Regions from separate parts of the Serratia liquefaciens ATCC 27592 genome, predicted to be linked through region 3. Evidence: riboswitches for the same ligand, from Rfam matches in the RefSeq annotation. Region 3 holds a riboswitch; each other region holds the start of a gene.

Evidence for each region. A riboswitch is a leader RNA that binds a small molecule or an ion and turns the genes downstream of it on or off. The one in region 3 is predicted to bind thiamine pyrophosphate.
Region 1: it holds a riboswitch for thiamine pyrophosphate, as region 3 does, so the genes downstream of both, thiM (hydroxyethylthiazole kinase) here and thiC (phosphomethylpyrimidine synthase ThiC) in region 3, are expected to answer to the same signal.
Region 2: it holds a riboswitch for thiamine pyrophosphate, as region 3 does, so the genes downstream of both, M495_RS15695 (TenA family protein) here and thiC (phosphomethylpyrimidine synthase ThiC) in region 3, are expected to answer to the same signal.

What each region holds. Positions count from the first base shown of each region.
Region 1 is NC_021741.1:3,854,033-3,858,182, reverse strand. It holds gene M495_RS18075 (sugar phosphate isomerase/epimerase family protein) at 1-53, shown strand, start outside; gene M495_RS18070 (MFS transporter) at 161-1,426, shown strand; gene M495_RS18065 (GNAT family N-acetyltransferase) at 1,473-1,898, opposite strand; TPP riboswitch at 1,967-2,068, shown strand; gene thiM (hydroxyethylthiazole kinase) at 2,105-2,899, shown strand; gene thiD (bifunctional hydroxymethylpyrimidine kinase/phosphomethylpyrimidine kinase) at 2,896-3,696, shown strand; gene M495_RS18050 (inhibitor of vertebrate lysozyme family protein) at 3,783-4,150, shown strand, end outside.
Region 2 is NC_021741.1:3,325,367-3,329,516, forward strand. It holds gene M495_RS15685 (GlxA family transcriptional regulator) at 1-477, opposite strand, end outside; gene M495_RS15690 (LLM class flavin-dependent oxidoreductase) at 545-1,567, opposite strand; TPP riboswitch at 1,725-1,827, shown strand; gene M495_RS15695 (TenA family protein) at 1,893-2,573, shown strand; gene M495_RS15700 (ABC transporter ATP-binding protein) at 2,570-3,325, shown strand; gene M495_RS15705 (ABC transporter permease) at 3,322-4,089, shown strand; gene M495_RS15710 (ABC transporter substrate-binding protein) at 4,118-4,150, shown strand, end outside.
Region 3 is NC_021742.1:8,988-13,137, reverse strand. It holds gene thiC (phosphomethylpyrimidine synthase ThiC) at 1-1,620, opposite strand, end outside; TPP riboswitch at 1,735-1,859, opposite strand; gene M495_RS24465 (Rsd/AlgQ family anti-sigma factor) at 1,898-2,401, opposite strand; gene nudC (NAD(+) diphosphatase) at 2,501-3,268, shown strand; gene hemE (uroporphyrinogen decarboxylase) at 3,309-4,150, shown strand, end outside.

The DNA.
Region 1 (4,150 bases), on a different replicon from region 3:
CCATCATTGACAGTTTAACGCAGCAAGCTCAGGAACTGCTAAATCCGGCATAATATAAAAATAAATCTATAAATCACATATTCTCGCTGATGAGCGATCAACGCTCGCCTCATTATCGGGTAAACAACACCGCTTATTAATTATTGGCTGTGAGGGGACTATGTTAACTAAAAAAAGATGGGCATTATTTAGCTTGTTGGTTTTATGTGGAGGGACAATCTATAAATTGCCTTCCCTTAAAGATGCTTTTTATGTTCCGATGCAACAGTATTTTCACTTGAGTAACGGCGAAATAGGCAATGCCATGTCGGTTAACTCGATTGTGACGACCATTGGCTTCTTCTTATCAATCTATTTTTCCGATCGTCTGCCGCGACGTTTTACCATGTCGTTTTCGCTGATTGCTACTGGCTTGCTTGGCATCTACCTGTCCAGCATGCCGGGGTACTGGGGCATACTGTTCGTCTGGGCGCTGTTCGGCGTGACCTGTGACATGCTGAATTGGCCGGTGCTGCTCAAATCGGTGAGTATGCTGGGGGATAATACTCAGCAGGGGCGGTTGTTCGGCTTTTTTGAAACCGGGCGCGGGGTTGTCGACACGGTGGTTGCCTTTTCTGCGCTGGCGCTGTTTACCGCATTTGGTAGCGGCTACCTGGGTTTTAAAGTCGGCATATTGTTTTATTCGGCCATCGCCATTTGCGTAGGGATTATTATTCTGTTGGTGATGAAAGAAAGCCCAGAGGAAAAGTTACCCGCTAAAGAACAAACCCCTGTCAATAAAAAGCCTGGCATGGGCAGCGTATTGAAAAACAAAACGGTATGGCTGATTGCCTTCAGCGTTTTCTGTGTTTACGCGGTGTATTGCGGATTGACGTTCTTTATTCCTTTCCTGAGTCATGTCTATGCGCTGCCGATTGCACTGGTGGGTGCTTACGGGATCATTAATCAATACTGCTTAAAAATGGTGGGTGGACCGATTGGTGGTCTCATTGCCGATAAAGTATTAAAGTCTCCCAGCAAGTATTTATTCTATACCTTTATTATCAGCGCCATTGCGCTGGCGCTATTGATCCTGTTACCGCATGAACAAATGCCGGTTTACTTGGGCATGGCCTGTACGCTGGGATTTGGTGCTGTGATCTTTACCCAGAGAGCGGTGTTCTTTGCCCCCATCGGTGAGGCCGGCATTGACGAAGAACATACCGGTGCGGCTATGGCGCTGGGCAGCTTTATCGGTTATGCCCCGGCGATGTTCTGTTTTAGCCTGTACGGTCATATTCTCGATGCCTTCCCAGGACTGACCGGTTACAAGATTGTTTTCGGGCTGATGGGTATGTTTGCCTGTGCCGGGATCATAGTGTCGGGGCTGTTGGTCAGAAATATCCGCGCACGCGCAAAACTGACCCCGGCAGCTTCTGTCGCCTGAGCCGGGGGCTTTAATGAACGGGCACGGTTTGCGCTGTGCCCTTATTTTATTTTGCCGGGGAATGCAGCAGGTAATATTCTTCCCCGCCGTCATTGCCGGTAGTGATGATTCGCCAACCGTGCTTGTGGTAGAACGCCAGCGCCTTCTCATTCTTCACCAGGCATTTCAGCGAACCGGTGGCGGTAAAGGTCTGTTCTGCCGCTTGTAACAGAGCGCTGCCGACGCCGAGCGGCGGCAGATGCGGATCGACATACAGGTTGTGAATAAAGTTGTCCTGGCGATAAATCGACACAAATCCCAGCCGCTTCCCCTGATCTTCCGCCACCCAAATATCTTCGCCCAGCGTTGAGCGATCGAAATCCTCCAGCCGGTAATCTTCGGTATCGCGCCACGTAAATGCCGCTTTGCGCGAAGCCAGATACAGGGTGCGCAGGAAGGGGCGATCGGCCTCTTGGTATTTTCTTATCTGCATGGCGCCTCCTTTTTATTTTTTGACACTATAGCGCGATTGACCTCACCGGCGGCAACCCCAATAATGACCGTCTTGACTCGGGGTGCCCTGCGCGATGTGCGGTGGCTGAGATTTTACCCGTATTACCTGATCTGGATTATGCCAGCGTAGGGAAGTCTCGGTGCCCCAACCGGTACCCGCCTTCTTGAACGCCGGTTGGGAGGAATATGCTCGCTCGACCTGATGTTTTCCCCGGCGCCCGCGCCGCGGCCTGTTTGACTCAATTTAAACGCCAATCGCCCCTGATCCATTGCCTGACCAACGAAGTGGTGCAGGAACTGACGGCTAACGTCCTGTTGGCGCTCGGCGCTTCGCCGGCGATGGTGGTGGAACCGACCGAAGCGGCGCAATTCAGCCGACTGGCGGATGCGGTGCTGATCAACGTTGGCACCCTCAATGCATCACGCGCTGAATCCATGTTAGCCGCGGTGGAAGCTGCCAACGTGGCACAAACCCCCTGGACGCTGGATCCGGTAGCGGTCGGCGGGTTGGTCTATCGCACCGCGTTTGCCCATCGCTTGTTGGGTGAGAAGCCGGCGGCGATCCGCGGTAACGCTTCTGAAATCATGGCGCTGAGTGGTCTGCAGGCTAACGGACGTGGCGTAGACAGTGCAGACGACTCGCTGGCGGCATTGCCGGCGGCGCGCGAATTGGCGCGCAACAGCGGTGCGGTAGTGGCAGTAACCGGCGTTGTTGATTACATCACCGATGGCCAGCGTGACTGGGCAGTCACCGGCGGCGATGTGCTGATGACGCGGGTGGTCGGTACCGGTTGTGCACTTTCTGCGGTGGTGGCGGCGTTTTGCAGTTTACCGGGCGATCGGCTCGATAACGTGGCGACCGCCTGCCGGGTGATGTCGCTTTGCGGTGAACGGGCCACGCGCCGTGCCGCCGGGCCGGGCAGTTTCACCCCGGCGTTCCTCGACGCACTGTATCAACTGCGCCCGGAGGAACTGCAATGAAACGCATTAACGCACTGACAATTGCCGGGACCGATCCGAGCGGCGGCGCCGGCATTCAGGCCGATCTAAAAGCTTTTTCTGCGTTGGGGGCCTATGGTGCCTCGGTGATTACCGCGCTGGTGGCGCAAAACACCCGTGGTGTGCAGTCGGTCTACAACATAGATCCGGCCTTTGTCGCCGCTCAGCTGGATTCCGTCTTCAGCGACCTGCGTATCGACAGCACCAAGATTGGCATGTTGGCCAACGCCGATATTGTGCAGGCGGTGGCGGAGCGTTTGCGCCATTATCAGCCGTCGTTTGTGGTACTGGATACCGTGATGCTGGCAAAAAGCGGCGATCCGCTGCTGGCGCCGGAGGCGGTGGATTCGATCCGTCGTGAATTGTTGCCGCTGGTGTCGATCATCACGCCGAACCTGCCGGAGGCGGCGGCGCTGCTGGCGTGCGCCCCGGCGGAAAATGAGCGCCAGATGCGCGAGCAGGGCCGGGCGCTCCTGGCGATGGGGTGTCAGGCGGTGTTGATGAAAGGGGGTCACCTTAGCGAAAGCGAAAGTCCGGATTGGCTGTTTACGGCCGAGCAGGAGCTGCGCTTTACCGCGCCGCGCGTGGCGACCCGACATACTCACGGCACCGGCTGTACGCTGTCTGCCGCCCTGGCGGCGCTGCGACCGCGTCACAACGACTGGGCCGGAACGGTCGCTGCCGCCAAGGACTATTTGCAACAGGCCCTGCTGCAGGCGGATACCCTGGAAGTGGGGCACGGTATTGGGCCGGTACATCATTTTCATGCCTGGTGGTAAGTCAACTTTTTGCTACCCTTGTGGTCTGACTAGATCCAGACCCGGCTTGGGCCGGGTGCAACCGAATTTTTTCTAGGGAGAAGGCCATGACAGGACAAAACGCACTTCGCGGCGCCATCTTCGGCGCGTTACTCAGCTTCAGCGTGGGTGGTTTCGCTCAGCAGATCGTCACCACCTCGGACGTGATCCAACAGCCGGGTTACCAGACCAGTTGGCAAAATATGGTCAAAGGGCAGGCTCGCTTGCCGGGTTGGGCGCGCAAGGGGATGGGAACCTCCACGCCGGCGCAGAGCCTGAGCTGGAAAGGGCAGAACTATCTGGTGGGCAATCTGTGCAAGCCGCATGACTGCGCCAACAACTTTATGATAGTGGCGTTTAAGGAAGACAAATCACAGGCCTGGGCCGTGCGCGTTGAGGTGGCGGATAAGCCGGAAGCGGTTGACCATCCGAAGAA
Region 2 (4,150 bases), on a different replicon from region 3:
CCAGACCGCACCATCCTGCACGTAGATCGGCCCATTTTCGACCTTCACTTTGGGGAAACGGGCCTGCAAGGTTTCCAGCAGCCGCCAATGGGTGGTCGCCCGGCGGCCGTCCAGCAGACCGGCCTCGGCCAGCAGCATCGCCCCACCGCAAACGGAGGCCACGCGCCGCGCTTTGGGGGCCGCACGGCGGAGCCAATCCACCACAAAGGCGCTTTCTTCCTCGGTCGCCCCTTTGCCGGTAACGATGATGGTATCGCGTTCCACCTCAGGGTCGAGATCCGCCAGGCGATGATCGGCCAACAGATTCAAACCGGACGAGCCATGCACCACCCGGTGGGTTTGCGTGGTGACTATCGCCATCTGGTAGAGCGGCGCATCATCGGGCCGCAAGCGGTTGGCCTGCATCAGGATGTCGGCGATCCCCGCCGATTCGAACAGCATGCCCCCTTCGGGGACGATAATCAGAAATGTATGCATGGCCTTAAAATACAAAATCGACAAAATAAGTCAATAACGCTTCCCGGTTTGAGAAGCGTTTCTCTCATCAGCGCCAGCCCAGCGCCGGGGCGACATGAGTCAGGATCGACTCAATCACGTGGGCGTTGTAGTCAACGCCCAGCTGGTTGGGCACGGTCAGCAGCAAGGTATCGGCTTCGGCAATCGCTTCGTCCTGCGCCAACTGCTTGATCAGCAGTTCCGGCTCGGCGGCATAGCTACGGCCGAATACCGCGCGAGTCTGCTGATCGATATACCCCACCTGATCGCTGTCCTGGCCGCTGTTGCCGAAATAGCTGCGATCCTGCTGGTTCATCAGCGCAAAGATGCTGCGGCTGACCGACACCCGCGGCTGGCGTGTATGACCTGCGGCCTTCCAGGCATCGCGATAAGCGCGGATCTGCTTGGCCTGCTGCACGTGGAAGGGCTCGCCGGTTTCGTCGTTTTTCAGCGTAGAGCTTTGCAGATTCATACCCAGCTTCGCCGCCCAGATCGCCGTGGCGTTTGAGCTTGCGCCCCACCAGATGCGATCGCGCAGCCCGGCGGAGAAAGGTTCTACCCGCAGCAAGCCCGGCGGGTTCGGGAACATCGGTTGCGGGTTAGGTTCAGCAAAGCCTTCGCCACGCAGCGCTTCCAACAGGACGTCGGTATGGCGGCGCGCCATATCGGCTTCGGTCTCGCCTTCGGCAGGCGTATAACCAAAATAACGCCAGCCATCAATCACCTGTTCGGGAGAACCGCGGCTGATGCCCAGTTGCAGCCGCCCGCCGGAAATCAGGTCGGCGGCGCAGGCATCTTCAACCATATAAAGCGGATTTTCATAGCGCATGTCGATCACGCCGGTGCCGATCTCAATACGCTGGGTTTTGGCGCCGATGGCCGCCAACAGCGGGAATGGCGAGGCAAGCTGGCGGGCAAAGTGGTGTACGCGAAAATAAGCCCCATCCGCCCCCAGCTCTTCTGCCGCCACGGCAAGATCAATGGATTGCAGCAGCGCGTCTGCCGCCGAACGGGTGCCCGACTGCGACGAAGGCGTCCAGTGGCCGAAAGAAAGGAAGCCGATTTTCTTCATGGGGTGATCCTTAGATTCATTAATGACCGGATTACAGTGACAAAAATCGCCCCCTTCCGGCCAGAAATATCGTGGCCGATCGCACTAAACGGATCCTTTTACGCCACGACGCCACACTGCCTGAGCATTGTAATCAAAAAGTAAATATCGTATAACAGGCTCCTCCGAGGGGTGTCCTGTTACGGGCTGAGATGGCGCAAGCCGAACCCTTTGAACCTGATCTGGGTCATGCCAGCGAAGGGACGGTCGGCAATCCCCTCACGGCGGTTGCCTGTTCATACCTCACCTCAGCGCGCCCGGATCTCCACTCACTTTTGGAGGTCCCATGTTTACTCCCTTATTCGATAACGGTCTTTACGGAAAGCTGCGCCAACAGGCCGGCGGTCACTGGCAGGACTATGTGGCACACCCCTTTATTCAGCAACTGGCCGCCGGTACGCTGCCGGAACCCGCTTTTCGCCGCTACCTGACGCAGGATTATCTGTTCCTGATCCACTTTGCCCGCGCCTATGCCCTACTGGTCAGCAAACTGCGCACCCTGCCGGAAATGCGTGCCGCTACCGCTTCGCTCAATGCGATTGTCGCCGAACTGCCCCTGCACCTGGCCTATTGTGCCGACTGGGGATTGAGCGAACCGCAGATAGCCGCCGAACCCGAAGCGCCGGAAACCCTCAATTACACCCGCTATGTGCTCGATATCGGCCACGCCGGGGATGCCCTGGATCTGCTGGCAGCGTTAATGCCCTGCGTCGCTGGCTATGCCGAAATCGGCCTGCGCCTGCTCAACGATCCCAACACCGTGATGGAAGGCAATCCCTATGCCTCGTGGATCCGCAACTATGGTGATCCTGCCTATCTGAGCGGCGTACAAGCCTCCCTCGACCTGCTGGAAAACGTTGGCCTCCAGCGGGGTGCCCCAAGCCGCCTGAACGAACTGTCGGCGATTTTCACCACCGCCACCCGCCTGGAATCCGCCTTCTGGCAGATGGGGTTGAATGCCCAATGAGCCTCGGCGACACGCAGCACGGCAATGCCCGGCCCGGTATTCAGGTACGGGATCTGACCCTGCGCTTTGGTCAGCAGGTGATTTTCGATGGTCTGAATTTCGATATCGCCGGCGGCAGCTTCGTTGCCCTGCTCGGCGCCAGCGGCGCGGGGAAGACCAGCCTGCTGAAGATCATCGCCGGGCTGGCGAAACCCACCTCCGGTACGGTTATCGGCAGCGACGGCCTGCCGATAACCGGGCGTATCGCCTATATGGGGCAAAAGGATCTGCTCTATCCCTGGCTGACAATTGACGAGAATATTAGCCTCGGTGCGCGGCTGCGCGGCGAAAAGGTCGACCGCGCCTGGGCGGAACATCTGCGGGAACGCGTGGGCTTGACCGGCTATGGCCGCAGCTTGCCTGCCGCGCTGTCCGGTGGCATGCGTCAACGTGCCGCTATTGCCCGCACGCTGTATGAGCGCCAGCCGATTGTGTTGATGGATGAACCCTTCTCCGCGCTGGATACCATTACCCGCGCCATGATCCAGCAGCTGGCCGCCGAACTGCTGGCGCAGCATACCGTGCTGCTGATCACCCACGACCCCATGGAGGCCTGCCGCCTTAGCCACCGCCTGCTGGTGCTGTCCCGTTATCCGGCGGGGCTGGACGACAGTCATGTTATCGGGGGCTTACCGCCGCGAGCGCCGGACAATCCTCAGTTGCTGAAAAGCCAGAGCGAGTTGCTGCTGCAACTGGTGAGGGCCGCCGGATGAAAACCCTTTCTGAAAGCCGTCTGTCGCGGATGCGTCGCAGCCTGACGGTGTTCGCCGGCCTGTTGCTGCTGTGGGCACTGGCCACGCTGGGCGACATCCCCGCCTTCCTGTTGCCCTCCCCCTCGGCGGTGGCACAGGCGCTGTGGGACAACCGGGCGTACCTCGCTTATCACACGCTGATCACCGCCTCGGAGATCGCCTGCGGTTTGCTGGCCGGGGTTTTGCTCGGTGCCACGCTGGCGCTGTGCATGATCTTTTCGCCGCGCCTGCAGCGCTGGTTGATGCCGCTAGTGCTGACCAGCCAGGCGATACCGGTGTTTGCGCTGGCGCCGCTGTTGGTGCTGTGGTTCGGCTTTGGCATGAGCGCCAAAGTGGTGATGGCGGTGCTGGTGATTTTCTTCCCGGTGACTTCCGCCTTCTTCGATGGGCTGCGGCGGGTCAATAACGATTATCTCGATCTGGCCCGAACCCTGCGCGCTTCTCCCTGGGCCCAACTGCGTCACGTACGGCTGATGGCGGCGCTACCGGCTTTCGGTTCCGGGCTGCGGATGGCCGCCGCCGTCGCCCCTATCGGCGCCATCATCGGCGAATGGGTTGGCTCGGCGGAAGGCCTGGGTTACGTCATGCTTAACGCCAACGCGCGCATGCAGACCGACATCTGCTTTGCCGCGCTGTTTATTTTGGTGCTGATGACCGTCTTGCTATGGGTGACGGTAGACGCGCTATTGCTGCGCCTGATCGACTGGGCACCGGAAAATGATTGATCGCCTCACAACAACAAGGGTAACAACCATGCTTAAAAATACCGTCTGCGGGCTGCTGCTC
Region 3 (4,150 bases):
GTTATCGCGGATCTGGGCACCCGGGTGGCCTTTGGCCAAATCGGCGGCGTGGGCGGCAATTTTGTAGGTGATCAGCCCCTGTTTGACGTCTTCTTTGTTCGGCAGCCCGAGGTGCTCCTTCGGCGTGACGTAACACAGCATGGCGCAGCCGAACCAACCGATCATCGCGGCGCCGATGCCGGAGGTGAAGTGGTCATAGCCCGGGGCGATATCGGTGGTTAGCGGGCCAAGGGTGTAGAACGGCGCTTCGTGGCAATGCTCCAACTCTTCGGTCATGTTGCGACGGATCATTTGCATCGGTACATGACCCGGGCCTTCGATCATCACCTGCACGTCATATTCCCAGGCAATTTTGGTCAGTTCGCCCAGCGTGTGCAGTTCGGCGAACTGCGCTTCATCATTGGCGTCCTGAATTGAGCCGGGGCGCAGGCCATCTCCCAGGGACAGTGAGACGTCATAGGCGGCGCAAATTTCGCAGATTTCGCGGAAGTGCTGGTACAGGAAGTTTTCCTGATGGTGTGACAGACACCATTTAGCCATGATCGAACCGCCGCGCGAGACGATGCCGGTCAGGCGCTTGGCGGTCATCGGTACATAGCGCAACAGTACGCCGGCGTGGATGGTGAAGTAGTCAACGCCTTGCTCTGCCTGCTCAAGTAACGTATCGCGGAACATTTCCCAGGTCAGGTTTTCCGCCACGCCGTTCACTTTTTCCAGCGCCTGATAGATAGGCACCGTGCCGATCGGTACCGGGCTGTTACGCAGGATCCATTCGCGGGTTTCGTGGATATAGCGGCCGGTGGACAGGTCCATCACCGTATCCGCGCCCCAGCGGGTGGACCAGACCAGTTTTTCGACCTCCTCTTCGATGGATGAGGTCACCGCCGAGTTGCCGATGTTGGCGTTAACTTTCACCAGAAAATTGCGACCGATGATCATCGGCTCGGATTCGGGATGGTTGATATTAGCGGGGATGATGGCGCGTCCAGCGGCCACTTCCTGGCGAACGAATTCCGGCGTGATGTTCTCCGGCAGATTGGCGCCCCAACTTTGCCCTGGATGCTGCTGGCGCAGGACATCGCCACGGATACGCTCGCGGCCCATGTTTTCGCGGATGGCGATAAACTCCATCTCAGGGGTGATTACGCCAGCGCGGGCGTAGTGCAACTGGGTGACGCATTTGCCGGGTTGCGCCTTGCGCGGCCGCGGCAGATGTTCAAAACGCAGGTGATCCAGACCTTCATCCGCCAGGCGCTGCTGGGTAAAGCCGGAACTGACGCCATTGAGCAGTTCGGTATCACCGCGTTCAGCTATCCAGCCTGCACGCAGTTTTACCAGGCCGGTATGCACATTAAGTTCAGATTGCGGATCGCCATAAGGACCGGCAGTGTCGTATACCGGAATGGCTTCGTTGGGCTGGTACTGTGGGTTGTCTTTGTCGCCGCCAAGCAGCGTCGGGCTAAGCTGGATTTCACGCATCGGCACCTGCAGATCGTTGCGTGAGCCCTGCAGATAAATCCGGCGTGAATTGGGAAAGGACACGCCCTGAAGGGTATCGATAAACTGCTGGGCTTCTTCGCGTTGCTCTTTACGGGCACGGGGTTTTTTAACGTTAGACATAGCAAGTTCCTACCAGTGTGTTGGGTTGGGAATGTTGCTTGTCTGGAGCTCGGAGGGAGTAATGATGCTGGCCGACAGGGCGGGATTATCCCTGTTGGGATCACCTGCCTGTGGCGATAGATTACTCTTGTTCCCTTCGCGGGTATTAACCCGATCAGGTTCCGCGGATCCCGAATTAACGGTCTCAGCCTGGCCAATTTGATGAACAAATCAGGCGCTAGGCACTCCGACAAGATGCCCCCAGTATAGGAGGGTGAATAAAAAAAACTACAAAATTCTAACGTGCCTGATCCAGCGCTTTATCCGGCATCGTTTGCTGCCAGGCTTCGGTCGCCAGTTGGATCAGCTTATCTTCCAGGGTAAAACGTGCCGCCAGGGTTTCACCGATATCCGACAATGCCTGATGGAGTTCCAGGCACACATCCTGATCGATATCCACTTCGGTATAGCGATCGTGAAATGCCATAATCTGTTCGGTATTTGCCCACAGTTTGGGGTAGATGTTTACCGACAGCGTCATTTTCGGACTGGATGCGCCTTCCACTTGCTTGATAATTCTGTCATAGATATGAAAATGACCGGCGGAAAGGTAATCCACCAGATTATGGCAAAAGTTCTCCAGCGCTTTTTCATTCAGCGGCGTATGCTTTTCTTTATTCGGTTTGATACCCACGAGGGTGCAATAGGCGACCAGCAATTGCTTGCGAGCCTGAAGCCATTGATCAACTAATTCATTACTACCACCAACGCGCTGAGTCAGGCTTTCCAAACGGTTGAGCATGTTTGACTCCGTAAGTAATAAAACGTAACAGTAAGTTATTAAAATGTTACAAGGCCGATTTGTAGAGTGCCAGTGAAGCTGAGGTTGTGCAACAACGATATGGAACTTGCATTAACGGGTAATGAAAATGGCTGGTGGATTGTCAGCCATGAAAGCAAACTTTGGTTACCAAACGGTGAATTGCCGTGTGGTTTGGCGGCGTCATTCTCCCTGCAGGGGCGGATGGCCAGGGCTATTGGTGAATGGGAAGGGCTGCCGGTCTGGCTGGTGCGTCAGGCGATGCCGCAGGACATGGGCTCGGTACGCCAACTGCTAGAGCTCGATCGTGGACTGTTCCAGCTCGCTGGGCGAGGGGTGCAACTGGCCGACTTCTACCGTTCCCATCGCTACTGCGGTTACTGCGGCCATGAGATGCATCTCAGTCGCACGGAGAGTGCCTGTCTGTGTGGTAATTGCCGCGAGCGTTACTACCCGCAAATCGCCCCTTGCGTGATTGTTGCCATTCGACGTGACGACGAGATCCTGCTGGCCCAGCACGTGCGCCATCGCGGTGGAATTCATACTGTCCTGGCCGGTTTTGTTGAGGTCGGCGAAACGCTGGAGCAAGCGGCTGCGCGCGAGGTAATGGAGGAAAGTAATATTGAAATCAAAAACCTGCGCTACGTCACCTCGCAACCCTGGCCATTCCCGCATTCGCTGATGATGGCCTTTATGGCCGATTACCATCGGGGGGAGATCCGTCACGATCCGAAAGAGCTGCTTAACGCCGGCTGGTACCGCTACGATCGGTTGCCGCTTTTGCCGCCGCCCGGCACCGTGGCGCGTCGCCTGATAGAGGACACCGTAGCCTTATGCCGCGAGCAATAACTCGCTACAATAGCGGCAGATGAATAAGGGAGCCCCATAAATGAATGAGTTGAAGAACGATCGTTACCTGCGCGCGCTGCTGCGTCAGCCGGTGGATGTGACCCCCGTATGGATGATGCGTCAGGCCGGTCGTTATTTGCCGGAGTACAAAGCCACCCGTGCCCAGGCCGGTGATTTTATGTCGCTGTGCAAGAACGCGGAACTGGCTTGCGAGGTTACGCTGCAGCCGTTGCGCCGCTTCCCGCTGGATGCGGCCATTCTGTTCTCCGACATCCTCACTATTCCCGATGCTATGGGGCTGGGGCTGTATTTCGAAACCGGCGAAGGCCCGCGTTTCTCCTCGCCGATTACCTGTCGTGCCGACGTGGACAAGTTGCCGGCCTTCGATCCGGAAGTGGAGCTGGGCTATGTGATGAACGCGGTGCGTACTATCCGCCGCGAGCTCAAAGGCGAAGTGCCGCTGATCGGTTTCTCCGGCAGCCCGTGGACCCTGGCGACCTATATGGTGGAAGGCGGCAGCAGCAAGGCCTTCACCAAGCTGAAAAAAATGATGTATGCGGAGCCGGCTACGCTGCACCTGCTGCTGGATAAGCTGGCAGACAGCGTCATTTTGTATCTCAACGCCCAGATCAAAGCCGGCGCGCAGTCGGTGATGGTCTTCGATACCTGGGGCGGCGTGCTGACCGGCCGTGACTACCGCGAATTCTCTCTGCATTACATGCATAAGATTGTCGATGGGCTGCTACGTGAAAACGATGGCCGCCGCGTGCCGGTCACGCTGTTCACCAAAGGTGGTGGCCAGTGGCTGGAGGCTATGGCGGCCACCGGTTGTGACGCGCTGGGTCTTGACTGGACGACCGACATCGCTGACGCGCGCCGTCG